2 regions of the Microbacterium pratiae genome follow, and region 1 is predicted to be linked to the other one. Evidence: predicted binding sites of a transcription regulator. Region 1 holds the regulator's gene; the other holds the start of a gene.

Region 1 (5,710 bases):
CTGGAGGTCGACACGTCGCTCGGGTCGAGACCCTGCCCGGCCCGTGCCATCGCGATCAGCTCATCAACGAGCGACTTCGCTGCGGCGACATCCTCGGTCGAACCCGTGAGGGTGATCTCGTTGCCGCGCACGAGGACGTCGACGTCGGGGTGCTCCCGCTCGACGACGCGCAGGAGGCGGTCTTGAGGTCCGAGAAGCTGGACCATGGCGACACCGTCGGCGAGGATCGTCGCGACGGCGGGTTCGGAAGCATCAGCCACCGAGGCTCCCTTCGGAGAGGCCACCGGCGAGGACGTGCGCGTGAACGTGGAACACGGTCTGTCCCGCGCCAGGGCCGGTGTTGAAGATCAATCGGAAGTCGCCGTCGGAGTGTTCGGCGGCGACGGAGTTGGCGAGCCCGATGAGCTCGCTCAGCAGAGCAGGATCACCGGCAGCGAGCTCCACCACGGTGCGGTAGCGCTCGGTCTTGGGGATCACCAGCAGGTGCACAGGCGCCTGCGGAGCGATGTCGCGGATCGCGAACGCGTTCTCGGTCTCCGCGATGATCTCGGAGGGGATCTCGCCGCGGAGAATGCGCGTGAAGACAGAGGGATCGCTCATGCGTCCAGTCTATCGACGGGGTCCGGCGGCGGGTCGGCCCGGTGTCACCAGCGGCCCAGGGCGACGTTGACGACCCCGAGCGCGGCGGGACCGGCCGTCGAGGTCCGCAGCACCGTCTCGCCGAGACGGACGGTGATCGCACCGGCGGCGACGAGGGCGTCGAGCTCGTCGGCTGCGATCCCGCCCTCCGGGCCGACCACGAGCGACACATCACCGTCGCCGAGATCGACGGCGCTGAGCCGTCGCGTCGCGGTCGGCTCGAGCACCAGCACCCGCTCGGAGGAGCATCGCGCAGCGATCTCGGCAGTGGACACCGGCGCGTGCACGGCGGGAAGCCACGCGCGATGCGCCTGTTTCGCCGCCTCGCGCGCGATGGTCGTCCACCGCTGAACCCCGCGCTGGACCTTGGGCCCGCTCCACCGCGAGACGCTTCGAGCGGCCTGCCAGGGGAGGATGGCGTCGACGCCGAGCTCGGTGCAGGCCTGCACAGCCAGCTCGTCACGATCCCCCTTCGCCAAGGCCTGGATCAGCGTGATGCGGCGCCCGGGCGCGGGATGATCGATCCGCGAGAGCACGTCGATGCTGACCAGCTTGGGGTCGACGGCCGTGACGGTGCCTTCCAGCCACGCGCCCGCACCGTCGCCGACGGTCACCGCTTCTCCGGCGCGCACGCGGCGCACCCCCGCCGCATGGTGAGCTTCGGCGCCGGTGAGCGTGACCGAGTCTCCCGGTTGCGCGAGGACCGGCGGATCGACGAGGAAGTGCAGGGCCACGCCGTCAGCTGCTCCGGAACCGGTCGCGGAGTTTGGCGAACAGGCCCTGGTGGAACTCCGCCAGCTGCGGAGCCGGCGACTTCGTGCGCTTCTTCAGCTCTTCGATCAGTGCCCGTTCCTTGGCGTCGAGCCGTGTCGGGGTCACGACGTGCACGCCGACGCGCAGGTCACCGCGGTTCGAGCCGCGGAGCGGCGTGATGCCACGGCCCTTGATCGTGAGGACGTCGCCGGACTGCACGCCCGGGCGCAGCTCGAGGTCGACGGGTCCATCGAGCGACTCGATCGTCGTGCTGGTGCCGAGGACGGCGTCCGGCATCGACACCTCGAGCGTCGCGAGGATGTCGTCGCCTTCGCGGCTGAACACGTCGTGAGGGTTGACCGTGACCTCCAGATACAGGTCGCCGTTGGGGCCACCCGCGGGACCGACCTCGCCGGATCCGGGTAGCTGGAGGCGGAGGCCGGTCTCGACACCGGCGGGGATGTCGAGAGACACGGTTCGCCGAGCCCGGACGCGTCCCTGTCCCTGACACGTCGTGCACGGGTACGGGATCGTCGTGCCGTAGCCCTGGCAGACGTTGCAGGGCTGCGAGGTGACGACGTTGCCGAGCAGGCTCCGCACGGTGCGCTGCACATTGCCGGCACCGTGGCAGACGTCACAGGTGACCGGCTGCGTTCCCGGCTGACAACACGAACCCTGACACGTGTCGCAGAGCACGGCGGTGTCGACCTCGATGTCACGATGCACACCGAAGACCACGTCGCCGAGCTCGAGGGTGACCCGTACGAGGGCGTCCTGCCCGCGTTCCCGCCGCGAGCGCGGGCGCCCTGCCCGGCCTCCGCCCCCTGCTCCGCCTCCGAAGAAGGTCTCGAAGATGTCGCTGAAGCCTCCGAAGCCCGCAGCGCCACCGAAACCGCCGGCGGAGTCGCCGCCCATGTCGTAGCGCTGACGCTGTTCGGGATCGCTGAGGACGTCGTAGGCGTGCGTGACGAGCTTGAACCGCTCGGACGCGTCCTCCCCCGGGTTCACGTCGGGGTGCAGCTCTCGTGCCAGGCGTCGGTACGCCTTCTTGATCTCGTCGGGCGACGCGTCGCGCGCGACGCCCAGGACCTCGTAGTGGTCAGCCACGGATCGCCTTTCCGCCCGTGCGGGCGTGGATGGGGTGGGTCAGCGGGATTTCTCGTCTTCGTCGAGAAGTCGGCTGAGATAGTGCGCGACGGCGCGGACCGTCGCGAGGTTCGTCGGGTAGTCCATGCGGGTCGGACCCATGAGGCCGACCCGTGCACGCGAGCCCGGGACGTCGTAGTCGCTCGTGACGACCGAGGCCTCGGAGAGCCCGTACGCCTCGTTCTCGCGACCGATGCGCGCGGCGACGCCGCGGTCGTCGGCGACCATCTCGCCCATGAGCCGCAACAGCGTCACCTGCTCTTCGATGGCCTCGAGCAGCGGGTAGATGCTGCCGCGGAAGTCGGCCTCTCGCCGCGCGAGCGTAGCGGTGCCGGCCATGACGAGGCGGTCTTGACGGAACGTCTCCAACTCCTCGACCAGGATGCGCGCGATCTCGTGCACCGCGTCGCCGATCGGATCGCCGGTCGATTCGCTCTCCGCGAGCGCCGACACGGCGGTGACGGCATCTCGTACGGCGACGCCGGTGACGGCTGCGCGGAGAGTCGCCTTGGCCACGGCGAACTGTCCTTCGTCGAGGAGCGAGCGCACCACGCCCACCCGCTGCGAGACGCGGCCGGTGTCTGTCACGACGATGACGACGAGACGTCCGCCGCCGAGGTCGACGAGCTCGAGGTGGGACACCTGCGCCCGCGCGAACGACGGGTACTGCACCATCGCGACCTGGCCGGTCAGCTGGGTCAGCGCACGCACCGTCCGAACGAGCAGATCATCGAGATCGGTGGGGCCGTCGAGGAAGGTCGTGATAGCCGAGCGCTGGGCGGCGCTCAGGGGGCGCAGACCCGCCAGGTGATCGACGAAGACGCGGTAACCCTTGTCGGTCGGAACGCGCCCCGAGGACGTATGGGGGGCGGCGATGAGCTCCTCGTCCTCGAGAAGAGCCATATCGTTGCGGATCGTCGCGGCCGAGACGCCGAAGGCATGGCGTTCGACGATCGACTTGCTTCCCACGGGCTCGCGGGTGTCGACATAGTCCTGCACGATCGCCCGCAGCACCTGCAGTCCGCGTTCTGAGACCATGTCCGTCACCTCCTGTTTGGCACTCGATGTCTGCGAGTGCCAATTCTATCGTGTGGACGGCCCCGGTCGTCTCCGCCCGATCACTCGGTGAGGGCACGCACCACAGCGTCGGCCATGAGGCGTCCGCGGCGCGTGAGGACGATACGACCGCGCACGGCCGCAGCGCCCTCCACGAGGCCGTCGGCGATGAGTGAGGCGACCGCGCGCCGGCCGCCGGCATCCAGCTCGTCGATCCCGAGCCCCTCGACGATCCGCGAACGCAGAAGGACGGATTCCAGGCGCCGCGCCTCGGCATCCGGGCGCTCGCGGCCGGCCGCGGGCGAGTCTCCTGCCGCCAGCCGCTGAGCGTACGCGGCAGGGTGCTTCACATTCCACCAGCGGAGACCGGCGACGTGACTGTGGGCACCCGGCCCGTATCCCCACCAGTCTGTTCCCCGCCAGTAGGCCAGATTGTGACGCGAGCGCTGGTCTGCCGATCGCGCCCAGTTCGAGACCTCGTACCAGGAGAAGCCGGCGGCGGCGAGACGCTCATCGGCCAGCTCGTACATGTCGGCCTGGAGGTCGTCGTCGGGAGCGGGCACCTCACCGCGGCGGATCTGGCGCTCGAGGCGCGTTCCCTCCTCGATGATCAGCGCGTAGGCCGAGACGTGATCGGGCTCGAGCGAGACCGCGGTCTCGACGGAGCGCCGCCAATCGTCGAGGCTCTCCCCCGGTGCGCCGTAGATCAGGTCGACGGACACATCGAGTCCGGCCCCGCGCGCGGCGGCGACGGCTGTGGCGACGTTGGCGGGATCGTGCGTTCGGTCGAGGGCCGCCAGGACATGCGGCACGGCGGACTGCATGCCGATCGACAGCCGCGTCACACCGGCAGCCGCCAGCTCGTCCGCGACTCGGGGGTTCATCGTGTCGGGGTTGGCCTCGACAGTGACCTCCGCGCCGGGAGCGATGCCGAACGTGTCGCGAACTCCGCCCAGCATGCGTGCGAGATCCCCGGGCGGGAGCAGGGTCGGCGTGCCGCCGCCGAAGAACACCGTGCGAGCGGCGCGGCGAGGGCCGCGGGCATCGATCAGGGCGGCCGAGAGCGCGATCTCGCGCAGCACCTCGTCGGCGTACGCATCCTGCCGCGCTCCGCGCAGCTCGGTCGCCGTGTAGGTGTTGAAGTCGCAGTAGCCGCATCGCACCCGACAGAACGGGACGTGCAGATATACCCCGAACGGAGCGTCGGGGTCGATGACGAGGTCCTCCGGCAGGGTGCCGCCGACCGGCACCGGATCGCCGATCGGCAGTGCCGCCCCCATCAGGCGCCGGGCGTCGCGTACAGCGGCGAGATCGCGCGGAGGTAGCCCTGGAACAGCAGCCGACGACGGCGGCGCACCAGACCTTTCAGCATCCGGTAGGCGAGCGCGGTCGGACGGTCGAACGCCCGCACCACGAACCACACCTCGTCGTTGTCACGCCATTCCAGAAGGAACGATTCCTCACCGCTGACGACGGAACCGCCCACGGTGCCGAGGGCGAACGCGACCCGGCGCGGCTCTTCATCGACGAAGATCACCCGGAGCTCGGCATCCGCGCTCTGGCCCGACACGCGGCCGTGCACCTGCAGTGTCGTCCCCGCCCCCACGTACGGCGTGCCGTCGGCGGCGAAGCGCTGCTCGTGCTCCATGCTGCTCGGAGCCACCGCGTTGCCCTCGTCATCGAACGCGACGCCCGTGTACATCGGCCCCGATGCGGGCCGGACATCACTCACGCGCAGGCCAGCGCCTCGAAGTGCCGACCACGACATCAGCAGGTCTGCGGCGGTCTCGAAGCGGGCCTGACCGCTGCCGATGCGCCAAGCGTCCTCGGCGGGGACACTCTGCTCGGGCGGGTACGCCATCAGGTCGTGCGCGCGCGTGGCGCCGACCGCCGCGTAGTCGACGGTCTCGTCTCGGAAGGTCCCGCGTCGCTGATGCATGGGTCTCCTCGTTGCTCCCGGTGGGGCTACTTCTTGTCCTTGCCTTCGACGTCGCCCGACAGGGCGGCGATGAACGCCTCCTGCGGCACCTCGACGCGGCCGACCATCTTCATACGCTTCTTGCCCTCTTTCTGCTTCTCGAGGAGCTTGCGCTTGCGTGTGATGTCACCGCCGTAG
Region 2 (5,710 bases), 950 kb from region 1:
TAGCAGGCCTGACGCCCCGCGAGCGATCCCGCGACGGACGGATCCAGATGCAGAGTCGCGGTCACCTGACGGAAGGGCTGATTCCAGTCGGTGCCGTTGACGTCCCAGTAGAACTCGAGCCCCGTGTCGGGAAAGTCCCAGACGACGTTCTCGAGGTCGTAGGTGAAGACGAACGTGTTCTGCCCGTGCAGGTATGCGGCGCCGCGGGTCAGGATGCCGAGGGTGCCGTCGTCGCTGTCGGTCTCGACGGGACGGGCAGACCCGTTCTCGTCGGTGACCGAGATGAGCTCGGGATGCAGCGGCTGCCCGTTGTACGTCTCGGGAAGGAGGCGCCGCATGCCGCGGTTCTGATCCGAATCGGGAAAGTCCGCGACGAAGGTCTCGACGACGCGCATTCGAGCGGTGCCGTCCTCGTCGCGGCTGAGCGTGTAGTCGACGGAGAGCGAGTCGAAGACGAAGGCATCGAGATCGGCCGATTCATCGGCGGATGCCGCAGCCGGGGCGGACAGCGCGAAAAGGCATCCGACCAGCGAGAAGACGGCGATCACGAGCGCCGCCCGGGTGCGACGGATCATGCCGACCAGCTTAGGCGGGCACTAAAGTTGACGCCATGAGCGATCGTCGTCGTGCCGTGGCAGCGTGGGAAAGCCTCTTCCGCGCGCAGCATGAGATCTTCGACGACATCAGCAACGACTTCGCCAGCGACGAGCTCACGCAAGCCGAGTACGACGTGCTCCTGACCGTCGTGCGCGGTGCCGGACATCGTGCGCGGCTGCGCGACGTCACGGCGAACATGCTCATCAGCCAGCCGAGCGTGTCACGCCTGGTCGACCGGATGGTCTCGCGCGGACTCATCACCAAGTGCGGAGACCCGACCGACGGCCGCGGTGCGATGCTCACCGCGACGCCCGAGGGTGTCTCGGCGTTCCGCCGGCTCGCTGCGGCGCACGGGCGGTCCATCGCGGAGCGGATGTCGGTGCTGTCGACCGAAGAGCTCGAGCAGCTCGAGCAGCTGACAGCGAAGCTGCGCCGACTGCCCTGACGATCGGCGCCCGGCCTGCGGCGTCGGGCGGGTGGTCGAGCGGGCGGGAGCTTCCTCCCCGACCTCGTTGCTGCTGCGACTTTCGCTGATCGAACAGAGTTTCGAGTTCAATGTCGTACCCCACTGTCATGATGGGAACATGGCAGCGAATGGTGAGAGTGGCGAGGCGGGACGCGATGACGTCGTGCCCTCGCAGGCGCTCGCTTTCTCGCGGTACGCAGAGGCCCTGGACCTGACCCATTCCGCCGATATCGCACGGATACGGGCGCTGGCCGACCTCGGCCACGCCGCGTTGCGCGATGCCCGTCGTGACGGCGTGCGCGGCATGGCGTCTGACATGGAATTACGGTCCGTCGCGGCCGAAGCGGCGGGGATGGCGCGGCTGACCGATCGGCGCCTGCAGGGCGAGATCGATCACGCGCTGACGGTCGTCGATGATTACCCCGCCGTGTTCGAGGCGTGGGCGTCACGGCGGATCGAACGCGGCCACGTGGATGCGGTCGTGCGGGTCGGCACCGGGGTGCCGGCCGAGGTGCGGTCGGAGTATGCGGAAGCGGCGATCGCGGTGTGCGAGCGGGACGTGCCCTCACGGGTGCGGCCTGCTTTGGAGGCGTTGGCGGCACGGGTGCATCCGCAGGACTTCACCGAGCGGCACAAGACCGCGGCGGCGGAACGGTGCGTGCGGGTGTTCCATGGGACGGACGGGATGTCGAACCTCGTCGCGAACCTGCCGACCGTGATCGCCGCGGGGATGCTCGACCGGCTCACGCAGATGGGACAGTCCGTGAAGGACGCCCGGGTCGCGGATGCTGGCGGTGCGGATGCCGCCGGGGTTGTCGGAATGCACGCTGACGCGGTTGCCGGCGCGGCGGAAACGGACGCCGCGGGCGCGGATGCCGCACCGGATATCCGGACGATGGATCAGCTGCGCGCGGACATCCTCGGTGACCTCGTGCTCGGAGGAGCGCCCGTCGTCGATCCGACCTACGGGGCCGACCGGGCCAGCGGGCTCGGCGCGATCCGAGCACGGATGCAGGTCGCCGTGACCGCTGAGACTCTGACGGGCGCGGATGAGAACCCAGCCGAGGCCATCGGGGCCGGGCTCATCGACGCCGGAACAGCACGACAGCTCGCGGGGCAGGTGTCGGAGTGGGACCGGCTCTTCATCGACCCCGTCACCCGCACCCCGGTCGAGATCGACACCTACCGGCCCACCGTGGCCATGAAGAAACTCCTTGCCGCGAGAGACCAGCACTGCCGGTTCCCCGGATGCCGACGAGCGGCCATCCGCTGCGAACTCGACCACACCATCGACTACGCCCTCGGCGGGCACACCCACATCTTCAACCTCGCGCACCTCTGCCAAAGACACCACTCGATGAAGCAATTCACCAAATGGGAAGTCAGACAACTCGGCGGCGGGGTCCTGGAATGGACCTCACCCCTCGGGCGGATCTACCGCGAAGACGTACCGATACCGGCAGTGTGCTTCACGAGCGACACAGCGGAACCGCCGCCGGATGCCGGGACCGGCGGACCTCCGCCGGATGAACCGCCACCCTTCTGAGTTCCGGGCCTGTGCCCGCGCACGTTCCGAGACCGGGCAGACCCGAACCTCGCGCGCCTTCGGCTCACCGGCGGCTCGGCGGCGCATCGGCACCGACACGCACGCAAAGGGCGGCCGCCGCCCCCGAAGGAGCTGCGGCCGCCCGTCTGGCAGTGCGTCGGCGCGATCAGTTCTCGATCGGGACCACCGGCGCAGCGGCGTCCGTCGTGACCTCGACCTTGCGCGGCTTGGCCTTCTCGCTGACCGGGATAGTGACGGTCAGGACGCCGTTGTTGTAGGTCGCGGCGATGCCCTCGGTGTCGACGCCCTGGCCGAGGTTCAGCTGACGCAGGAAGCTCGCAGCCTCCCGCTCGCGCGTGATCCACTTCACGCCGTCGCCACTGGCGAGCGTGCGCTCGGCGCGGATAGTCAGCAGCTGACCGTCGACGTCGATGTCGACCGAGCCCGGGTCGATTCCCGGCAGGTCGGCGGTCATCACGTAGTGGTCGCCGTCACGGTAGAGGTCCATCGGCATGCGACGAGGGCCGCGGCGCGTGTCGAAGAGGCTCGAGGCGATGCGGTCGAGGTCGCGGAACGGGTCGTAAGTAGCCATCGATCTTTCCCTTCTCTGATGCTTCGTGTTGAGATCTGAAAGTTGAGCCCCATCGGCTCAACTGCATCCAGATTAGCACTCGACCCCAACGAGTGCCAACGGTTCTCGCACGGCGAACAGCGCCCCGAACGGGCGGGTGTCGAGCGCGTCTCAGCACTCGACGACGTTGACGGCGAGCCCGCCCTCGCTCGTCTCCTTGTACTTGTGCGACATGTCGATGCCGGTCTGACGCATCGTCTCGACCACGGCATCGAGCGAGACGTAATGCCGCCCGTCGCCCCGCAGGGCGAGTCGCGCAGCGGTGACCGCCGTCGACGCCGCAATCGCGTTGCGCTCGATGCAGGGGATCTGCACGAGACCGCCGACCGGGTCGCACGTGAGCCCGAGGTGATGCTCCATCGCGATCTCCGCCGCGTTCTCGATCTGCGCGCTGTTGCCGCCCATGACCGCCGTCAGCCCTCCGGCCGCCATCGCGCACGCGGATCCGACCTCCGCCTGACACCCGCCCTCCGCGCCCGAGATGGACGCATTCGCCTTGAAGAGCGAACCGAGCGCCGTCGCGGTCAGCAGGAATCGCCGGATGCCGCGTCTGCGGTCGAGATCCTCCGACGCGAGCCGCGACTCGGCCGCGAACCGCCACCAGTACATCGCCACCGCCGGGAGGATGCCAGCAGCACCGTTGGTGGGCGCGGTGACCACCCGCCCGCCGGAGGCGTTCTCCTCGTTGACGGCGAGCGCGAAAGCGCCGAGCCACTCCCCCGGCAGCTCGCGGCCACCGGCAGCCTCCGCATCCTCGAGCTGAGCCCGCATGGCGCCCGCGCGACGCCGCACGCGCAGCATCCCCGGCAGTGTGCCCTCAGCACGCAAACCCGCGTCGACGCACCCGGCCATCGCGTCCCAGATCGCGTCGAGCCCGGCGGCGACCTCCGACTCGGGCCGGAGCGCCTCTTCGTTCCGTCGTGCGAGGCCCGCGATGCTCAGCCCATCGCGCTCGCACAGCTCCAGCAGCTCCGCCGCGGTGCTGAACCGGTACGGCCAGACGACAGCGCCCGAACCTCCGCGCCGCCCGCCCGCCTCGGCGGCTTCGCCTGCGCGTCGGATGAAACCGCCCCCGACCGAGAGATACGTTTCCGACACGACGAGATCGCCCGCGGCGTCCCACGCGCTCAGGGTCATCGCGTTGGGATGCTCCGGAAGCCGCGTCCGCGGTTCGAAGGTCACGTCGCTCCGCGAGAACGACACCGCGTGCCGCCCTGCGAGCAGAAGGGGTGAGCCGTCGACCCACCCTGTCCACGCGGCGCGAACCGCATCGGGGTCCACGGTCTCGGGCGCATGGCCCTGCAGCCCCGCGACCACGGCATCCGGCGTGCCATGCCCGATGCCGGTCGCCCCGAGCGAGCCGTACAGCACGCAGCCGACACGTGCGACCTCGGGAAGCCGGCCCGCGGCCTCCAGCCCGATGACGAATGCACGGGCGGCACGCAACGGCCCGACCGTGTGGGAGCTCGAGGGTCCTACTCCGATGGAGAACAGCTCGAACGCCGAGACGTAAGCGCTCACTCGCCCAGGCTACGCGAGTGCCTGCCGCACGAGCCGGGCAACGTCAAGGGCGTACCTGCAGACGCGGCGCGCGCCTATCGTCGCGACCGATGACCACCGCACCCCACCCCCGTCTGGCGTCGCTGAAAGCGGCCGCGCGAACCGCCGGAGGCGAGGCCTTCGCGGTCTCGCGCCTGCTGCTGGCCGGCAAGACGGCGATCGCGGCCGCGATCGCCTGGTACCTGGCGCCCCTGGTCCCCTTCGCGCACGACGAGTACTCCTATTACGCACCGCTCGGCGTGCTCGTGAGCATGTACCCGACCATCGCCGATTCGGCCAAGGCAGGCCTCCAGGCCGTGGGGGGCCTCGCCATCGGCATCGCGATCGGCCTCGCCGGACTGTGGATCGTCTCGGGGCCGAGCCCGCGCATCCTGGGAGTGGCGATCGTCGTCGCCGCGGGCGTGGCGGTCGGCGGCATCCGCGCACTCGGCACGGGAAGGGACTGGATCGCGATCGCCGCACTGTTCGTCCTGCTGCTCGGCGCGAACGACGCCGGCGGCTTCTCGGTGTCGTACCTCGTCACGATGGCCTTCGGTGTGGTGATCGGCGTCGCCGTCAACCTCGCGATCGCGCCGCCCCTGTACCTCCGTCGCGCTTCGACCCGCCTGTCTCAGCTGCGCGACGCGGTCGCGGACCGACTCGAGATGCTCGCCACCTCGGTCGCCGACGGCGCACCCGCGGACCCGACCGGCCAGGGCTACCTCCAGGAGATCCTCGACGCCGTCTCGGCCGACGTCCGCGAGGCCGCCCGCAGCCGCAAAGCGCATCCCCTCGCCCGGCGGCGCCGCGGCATCGAGGCGGAGAACGGCCACCGGTTGCAGGCGCTCGAGAACACCGTCCGTCAGACGATCGAGCTCGCTGCCGGCATCGACGGCCTCCCGCTCACCCCGGATGCGGTGCCGTTGCGCGC

The links. The regulator HrcA, encoded in region 1, represses chaperone genes, less so after heat shock. The targets are predictions, from matches to a motif close to TTNGCACTCGNNNNNNNCGAGTGCNAA.
Region 2: a site for HrcA is predicted at 3,274-3,300, ahead of AA0Y20_RS06425 (Hsp20/alpha crystallin family protein). Genes of this name have one in related genera too.

What each region holds. Positions count from the first base shown of each region.
Region 1 is NZ_CP154843.1:2,330,522-2,336,231, reverse strand. It holds gene AA0Y20_RS11105 (PhoH family protein) at 1-206, opposite strand, end outside; gene AA0Y20_RS11100 (HIT domain-containing protein) at 253-600, opposite strand; gene AA0Y20_RS11095 (16S rRNA (uracil(1498)-N(3))-methyltransferase) at 645-1,373, opposite strand; gene dnaJ (molecular chaperone DnaJ) at 1,378-2,499, opposite strand; gene hrcA (heat-inducible transcriptional repressor HrcA) at 2,539-3,576, opposite strand; gene hemW (radical SAM family heme chaperone HemW) at 3,657-4,874, opposite strand; gene AA0Y20_RS11075 (DUF1990 family protein) at 4,874-5,533, opposite strand; gene lepA (translation elongation factor 4) at 5,560-5,710, opposite strand, start outside.
Region 2 is NZ_CP154843.1:1,380,884-1,386,593, reverse strand. It holds gene AA0Y20_RS06440 (DUF2207 domain-containing protein) at 1-575, opposite strand, end outside; gene AA0Y20_RS06435 (MarR family winged helix-turn-helix transcriptional regulator) at 611-1,042, shown strand; gene AA0Y20_RS06430 (HNH endonuclease) at 1,182-2,609, shown strand; gene AA0Y20_RS06425 (Hsp20/alpha crystallin family protein) at 2,776-3,201, opposite strand; gene AA0Y20_RS06420 (L-serine ammonia-lyase) at 3,352-4,761, opposite strand; gene AA0Y20_RS06415 (FUSC family protein) at 4,851-5,710, shown strand, end outside.